Corallococcus caeni: one gene and its partner. The protein of the gene in region 2 binds, or shares a complex with, the protein of the main gene of each other region. Links are inferred from orthologs where the notes say so. Each region holds a gene or a part of one and is shown on either strand. Other genes may lie near its edges.

What was found.
Region 1: the proteins of yajC (region 2) and AABA78_RS32635 are in contact, whole or in part, in a crystal structure (PDB 2RDD), measured with the Escherichia coli proteins. The link is inferred for Corallococcus caeni from one-to-one orthologs.

The regions. Positions count from the first base shown.
Region 1 is NZ_BTTW01000009.1:339,452-343,267, forward strand. Bases 1-3,747 are described here. They hold AABA78_RS32635 (efflux RND transporter permease subunit), read left to right. Parts: upstream 1-352; coding sequence 353-3,547; downstream 3,548-3,747. Other genes in these bases: AABA78_RS32630 (efflux RND transporter periplasmic adaptor subunit), read left to right, coding at 1-343; AABA78_RS32640 (cyclic nucleotide-binding and patatin-like phospholipase domain-containing protein), read left to right, coding at 3,635-3,747. Also shown: more of AABA78_RS32640, read left to right, coding at 3,748-3,816.
Region 2 is NZ_BTTW01000017.1:30,696-33,677, reverse strand. The notes cover bases 55-2,967. They hold yajC (preprotein translocase subunit YajC), read left to right. Parts: upstream 55-1,292; coding sequence 1,293-1,643; downstream 1,644-2,967. Other genes in these bases: secD (protein translocase subunit SecD), read left to right, coding at 1,643-2,967; tgt (tRNA guanosine(34) transglycosylase Tgt), read left to right, coding at 55-1,141. In the rest of the region: more of tgt, read left to right, coding at 1-54; more of secD, read left to right, coding at 2,968-2,982. UniProt on the Escherichia coli protein: The SecYEG-SecDF-YajC-YidC holo-translocon (HTL) protein secretase/insertase is a supercomplex required for protein secretion, insertion of proteins into membranes, and assembly of membrane protein complexes.

The DNA of each region.
Region 1 (3,816 bases), on a different replicon or contig from region 2:
GGTGCGCGCGCAGCTCGTCTATGACGTGCGCGACGCCTTGAAGATGCCCACCACCGCGGTGACGCGGCAGGGCAGCCAGTCCTTCGCCATGGTGGTGGGGGAAGGCGACGCCGGCACCGTGGTGAAGCGCCAGCCCGTCACGCTGGGGCTGGTGGAGGGCAACGACTACGAAGTGCTCAAGGGGCTGGACGCGGGCACCCAGGTCATCATCAGCGGCGTGCAGCAGCTGCGGGACGGCATGCCCATCCAGCCGAAGCCCGCGCAGCGGGCGCAGGGGCAGACGGAGGGCATGCCCCTGCCGCCCGCGCAGGGCATCGGCGGCGGCTCGGACGCGGGTCGGTAGGGGGCTGCCATGTTCACCGACTTCTTCATCCAGCGCCCCGTCTTCTCCAGCGTGCTGTCCATCCTCATCACGCTCGTGGGCGCCATCTCCATCCCCAGCCTCCCCATCGAGCAGTACCCGGAGCTGGCGCTGCCGCAGGTGCAAATCACCGCCACGTACACCGGCGCGTCCGCGGAGACGGTGGAGAGCGCCGTCACCACCGTGCTGGAGCGCCAGCTCAACGGCATGGAGGGCATGCGCTACATGTCCTCCACCAGCACCAACGACGGCCAGTCCACCATCACCGCGACCTTCGACCCGTCGCGCGACGTGGACCTGGCGGCGGTGGACGTGCAGAACCGCGTGGCCACCGCCACGCCGCAGCTGCCCGCGCAGGTGAACGCGCTGGGCGTCACCGTGCGCAAGGCGCAGACGCAGCTGCTCGTGTCCTTCGGCGTCTACGACAAGGAGAAGCGCTACGACACGGAGTTCATCAGCAACTACGCGGACGTCTTCATCCGCGACGCGCTCTTGCGCGTGAAGGGCGTGGGCGACGTGCGCATCTTCGGCGAGCGCCGCTTCGCCATGCGCCTGTGGCTGGACCCCACGGAGCTGGCCCGGCGCCGGCTCACCGCGCAGGACGTGGTCAACGCCCTGCAGGAACAGAACGTCCAGGTGGGCGCGGGCAAGGTGGGTCAGGCCCCGTCCTCCAAGGACCAGGCGTACCAGCTGTCCCTCCAGGTGAAGGGCCAGCTGTCGTCCGCGGAGGAGTTCGGCGCCATCGTCATCCAGCGCGGACAGGACGGCGCCCTGGTGCGCATCCGCGACGTGGGCCAGGTGAAGCTGGGCGCGGAGAGCTACCAGCAGCTCTTGCGCTTCAACGGCCAGGACGCGGTGGGCCTGGGCATCACGCAGCTGCCGGGCTCCAACGCGCTGGACGTGCGCAAGGGCGTGGAGGCGGAGCTCCAGCGGCTGTCCGCCAACTTCCCGCCGGGCCTCACCTACCAGGTGGCGTTCGACACCACGGCGGCGGTGAGCGCCTCCATCGAGGAGGTGCTCAAGGCGCTGGGGGAGGCCATCCTCCTGGTCGTCCTGGTCATCTTCATCTTCCTGCACGGCTGGCGCAGCGTGCTGGTGGCGGTGACGACGCTGCCGGTGTCCCTCGTGGGCACGTTCATGTTCGTCAACGCGTTCGGCTTCTCGCTCAACACGCTGACCCTCTTCGGCCTCACGCTGGCCACGGGCCTGGTGGTGGATGACGCCATCGTCGTCATCGAGAACGTGGAGCGCGTCATCGAGCACGAGAAGGTGGACGCGAAGGAGGCCACCCACCGGGGCATGCAGCAGGTGGCGGGCGTCGTCGTCGCCACCGCGCTGGTGCTCTCCGCGGTGTTCATCCCGGTGTCCTTCTTCCCTGGCACCACGGGCGCCATCTACCGGCAGTTCGCGCTCACCATCGCGTTCTCCATCAGCCTCTCCGCGCTGGTCGCGCTGACGCTGTCCCCCGCGCTGTGCGCACGCCTCTTGCGCCCCAACGAGGGCCAGAAGTTCGCCCTGGCGCGCAAGTTCGACCAGGGCCTGGACGCGCTCCGGCGCGGGTACGGGAAGCTGCTGGGCCGGATGCTGGGCAAGCTGCGCTGGGTCGTCGTGGCCATCTTCGCCGTGTTCCTGGTGGCCACGGGCCTGCTCTACCGCGCCACGCCCACGGGCTTCATCCCGGACGAGGACCAGGGCTACCTCATCATCGCGGTGCAGGGCCCGGAGGGCACGTCGCTGGAGTACACGCGCAACGTGCTCATCCAGGTGGAGGGCCTCATCCGGCAACAGGAGGAGGTGACCCAAATCTTCACCGTGGGCGGCTTCTCGCTGCTGGGCACGGGCGCCAACTACGGCTCGCTCTTCATCAACCTGAAGCCCTGGGAGGAGCGCAAGAAGAAGGAGTCCAGCGTGGCGGGCCTGGTGGAGCGGCTGCGCGGTCCGCTGGCCCAGGTGGGCGGCGCGCGCGTGCTGCCCCTGCAGCCGCCCGCCATCCGCGGCGTGGGCAGCGTGGGCGGCTTCGAGTTCGTGCTGGAGGACCAGCAGGGCGGCCGCACGCTGGACGAGCTGGCGCAGGCCACCCAGGCGCTGGTGGGCAAGGCCAGCCAGGAGCGGCGCCTGCGCGGCGTGTTCTCCGCGTTCACCGCGGGCGCGCCGCAGCTCAACCTGGACGTGGACCGGGAGAAGGCCAAGGCCCTGGGCGTGCCGCTGTCCTCGCTGTTCTCCACGCTCCAGGTGTACCTGGGCAGCCAGTACGTGAACGACTTCACCTTCTCCAACCGCGTCTACCGCGTGTTCGTGCAGGCCGCGACGCCCTTCCGCGACAACCCGAAGGACATCGGCAGCTTCTACGTGCGCTCGGACACCGGGGCCATGGTGCCGCTGGAGTCGCTGGTGAAGGTGACGCCCATGACCACGGCGCCCAACATCACGCACTACAACCTCTTCCGCTCCGCCAACGTCAACGGCCAGGGCGCGCCCGGCGTCTCCACCGGCCAGGCGCTCCAGGCCATGGAGGACGTGGCGAAGCAGGCCCTGCCGCCCGGCTTCACCTACGAGTGGACGGGCCTGTCCCAGGAGCAGAAGAGCGCGGGCAACACCGTGCTCGTCATCTTCGCGCTGGGCATCGTGTTCGTCTTCCTGGTGCTGGCCGCGCAGTACGAGAGCTTCGCCCTGCCCTTCGTCGTCATGCTCGCGGTGCCCGTCGCCATGATGGGCGCGCTCCTGCTCCAGAACCTGCGCGGGCTGGTGAACGACGTGTTCTGTCAGGTGGGCCTGGTGATGCTGGTGGGCCTCGCGTCGAAGAACGCCATCCTCATCGTGGAGTTCGGCGAACAGCTGCGCGCTCAAGGGCAGGGCGTGGTGGAGTCCGCCATCAACGCGGCGGAGACGCGCCTGCGCCCCATCCTGATGACGTCCTTCGCGTTCCTCTTCGGCGTGGTGCCGCTGATGCTGGCCAGCGGCGCGGGCGCCTCCGCGCGCAAGTCGCTGGGCACCGCCGTCTTCGGCGGCATGCTCTTCTCCACCTTCGTGAACCTCATCTTCATCCCCGTGCTCTACGCGCTGGTGGAAGGGGCTCGCACGAAGGTCCTGAAACACCGCAAGCACGGCAATTCACCTGGCGGACCGCCGTCTCCGCCGCCGTCAATCCCTCCTGAGGGGGAGCCGCCGCGCCCCCAGCCGGCGTAGCCGCGCGTCGCGAAGGCCCCGCACGGCGGGCAAGCACTCCGGCGCGCTATCCGGCGCCGGAGCGTCCTGGTTATCCTTGGGCGACGCATGCCTTCTCCTCTGACTGTCGATGAGCGGCGTCGGTGGCTGTACACGTTGAAGCAGGCTCCCGCGCTGCGCCATACGCGTGCGTCCGTCCTGCTGCGGCTGCTGGAGCGGGCCCGGCCGGTGGAGCCCCTGCCGGGCGAGGGCATCTGCCGCGAAGGCGAGCCGGTGGACGGCATCTATCT
Region 2 (2,982 bases):
GGGGCTGGTGCGCTTCGAGCTGTTGCACGAGGACACCAGCGGGACGAAGGCGCGCCGCGGCCGGCTGCACACGCCGCATGGCCCCATCGAGACGCCCATCTTCATGCCCGTGGGCACCGTGGGCAGCGTCAAGGGCGTGGGCCCGGACGACCTGAAGACCCTGGACGCGCAGATCATCCTGGGCAACACCTACCACCTGATGCTCCGCCCGGGAGAGCCGCTCGTCGGGGAGATGGGCGGCCTGCACCGCTTCATCTCCTGGGACCGGCCCATGCTCACCGACAGCGGCGGCTTCCAGGTGTTCAGCCTGTCGGAGAAGCGCAAGATCACCGAGGAGGGCGCCGCGTTCCAGTCGCACCTGGACGGGTCGCGGCACTCGCTGTCGCCGGAGCGCTCCATCGAAATCCAGGAGACGCTGGGCGCGGACGTCATCATGGCGTTCGACGAGTGCCCCCCGTCCACCGAGGACCGGGCCTACCTGGAGAAGTCCCTGGCGCGCACCACGCGCTGGCTGCACCGGTGCGTGAAGGCGTGGAGCCGCGAGCGCTCGTCGCTCTTCGGCATCGTGCAGGGCGGCCTCCACGAGGACCTGCGCAAGCGCCACGCGGAGGAGATCTGCGCGGTGGACCTGCCCGGCTACGCGCTGGGCGGCTACTCCGTGGGCGAGGCCCCGGAGGCGATGCACGCGGGCGTGGCGTACTCGGCGCCGCTCCTGCCCCGGGACAAGCCGCGCTACCTCATGGGCGTGGGCACGCCGCTGGACCTGGTGACGTGCGTGGAGCAGGGCGTGGACATGTTCGACTGCGTGCTGCCCACGCGGTGCGCACGCAACGGCCTGCTCTTCACCTCGGAGGGCAAGCTGGTCATCCGCAACGCGGCCTACGCCAGGGACCCCCGTCCGGTGGACCCGGCGTGCTCCTGCTACACCTGCCGCACGTTCAGCCGGTCCTACCTGCGCCACCTCTTCGCCGCGGGCGAAATCCTAGCGATGCGGCTCAACACCCTGCACAACCTCCACTACTTCCTGGACCTGATGTCCCAGGTGCGCCGCGCCATCGCCGAGGACCGCTTCGCCGCGTTCGCCCGGGACTTCCGGGCCAAGGCCGTGGCGCAGGAGGCCGAACGCAAAGGCGGCCGGTGAGCGGGCAACGGGATTGCCGCGCTTCCGGCGTTCACTTGCTCACATGGGGCGCCCTTGCTAAGAGGCCACCCTTTCGGATGTTTTGACCCCACCCGTACGCCGGGTCGGGGCCGCTATCCCGAGTCCTCCCTCCCAAACGACGAGGCAGTACGTGGCTGACAGTTTCCTGATTCTCGCGCAGGCCGGGGCCGGTTCCCCCCTGGGGACCTTCGGCTTCCTCGCCGTGCTGGTGGCCATCATGTACTTCGTGATGATCCGCCCCCAGCAGAAGCAGCTCAAGGAGCACCGCAACCTGCTCGCGGGGCTGAAGAAGGGGGATGACGTCGTGACGTCCGGCGGCATCCTCGGTCGCATCCACCAGGTGGACGACTCCACCGTGACGCTGGAGGTCGCCAGCGGGGTGCGCGTGCGCGTGCTCAAGTCGGCTGTCAGTGCGAAGGGATCCGTTCCGGTGGCGGGCGCCCCGGCGGCGCTCCCCGCTGAGAAGAAGGAGGAGAAGTAATGGACCGCGGCTGGTGGTGGAAGTTCGGACTGATTGTCGCGGTGACGCTGGGGACCATCTGGTTCCTCGTCCCGACGTACTACTCGCTGGTGGTGTTGGACCGCGCCGAGCGCAACAACATCGCCGTGCTGGAGCAGCGGCTGCCCAGGTGGGCGCCCCCCGCGAAGTACCGCCTCAACCTGGGGCTGGACCTGCAGGGCGGCATCCACATGGTGATGCGGGTGGACACCAAGACGGCCCTGCAGAAGCGCACCGAGCGCCGCGGGCAGCAGATCGCCACCTACGTCAACGACAAGAAGCTGGGCGAGGTGACGGCGGACACGGATCCGGAGCGGCTGCAGCTGACGCTGACCGCGAAGGACCCGGCGACCATGGACGCCATCCAGAAGGAGGTGCTCGCCACCTTCACGGACTTCTCCCTGGAGTCGCGCAACGGCGCCACGCTGGTGCTCAAGCCGGACGAGGGCCAGGTGAACCGCTTCCGTGACGAGGCCGTGGACCAGGCCATGCTCGTCATCCGCCGCCGCATCGACAAGTGGGGCGTGGCGGAAGTGGACGTGCGCAAGCTGGGCACGGACTCCATCCAGATCTCGCTGCCCGGCCGCAGCAACCCGGAGCAGGCCAAGGAACTGGTGGGCACCACCGCGCAGCTGGAGTTCCGGATGGTGGACGACACCAACCCCCAGGTGTTCGCGCAGATGTTCCAGCAGAACCCGCCCCCGCCGGAGAGCAAGATCACCCTGGTGGAGGACGAGGGCTTCCCGCAGCTGTCCTCGCCCAACCGCGAGGCGCTGCTGGCGTACGCGAAGGACAAGACGCCGGAAGGCCGCGACGTCGTCACCGAGTGCGTGGCGAACCCGGTGAAGAAGAACGACTGCATCGCGTACCGCAGCTACCTGCTGGACAAGAACGTGCCGCTCACGGGCGAGAGCCTGTCCGGCGCGGACGCGTCCGTCAGCCAGATGAACGAGCCGGAGGTGAACATCGCGTTCGACCCGGCCGGCGCGCGTGAGTTCGAGAAGCTCACCGAGGCCGCCGTGGGCCGCCGGATGGCCATCGTGCTGGACGACAACGTGCACACCGCCCCGCGCATCAACGAGAAGATTGGCGGCGGCCGCGCGCGCATCACCATGGGCCGCGCCGGTGCGCGCAGCTTCGAGGAGTGGCTGGGCGAGGCGCAGACGCTGGCGCTGGTGCTCAAGGCCGGCGCGCTGCCCGCGCCGGTGACGGTGGGCGAAATCCGTCAGGTGGGCGCGACGCTGGGCGACGAGCTCATCAAGAAGGGCAGCCTGGCCGCGCTGGTGGGCCTGGCGCTCGTCGTCGTCTTCATGGCCATCTA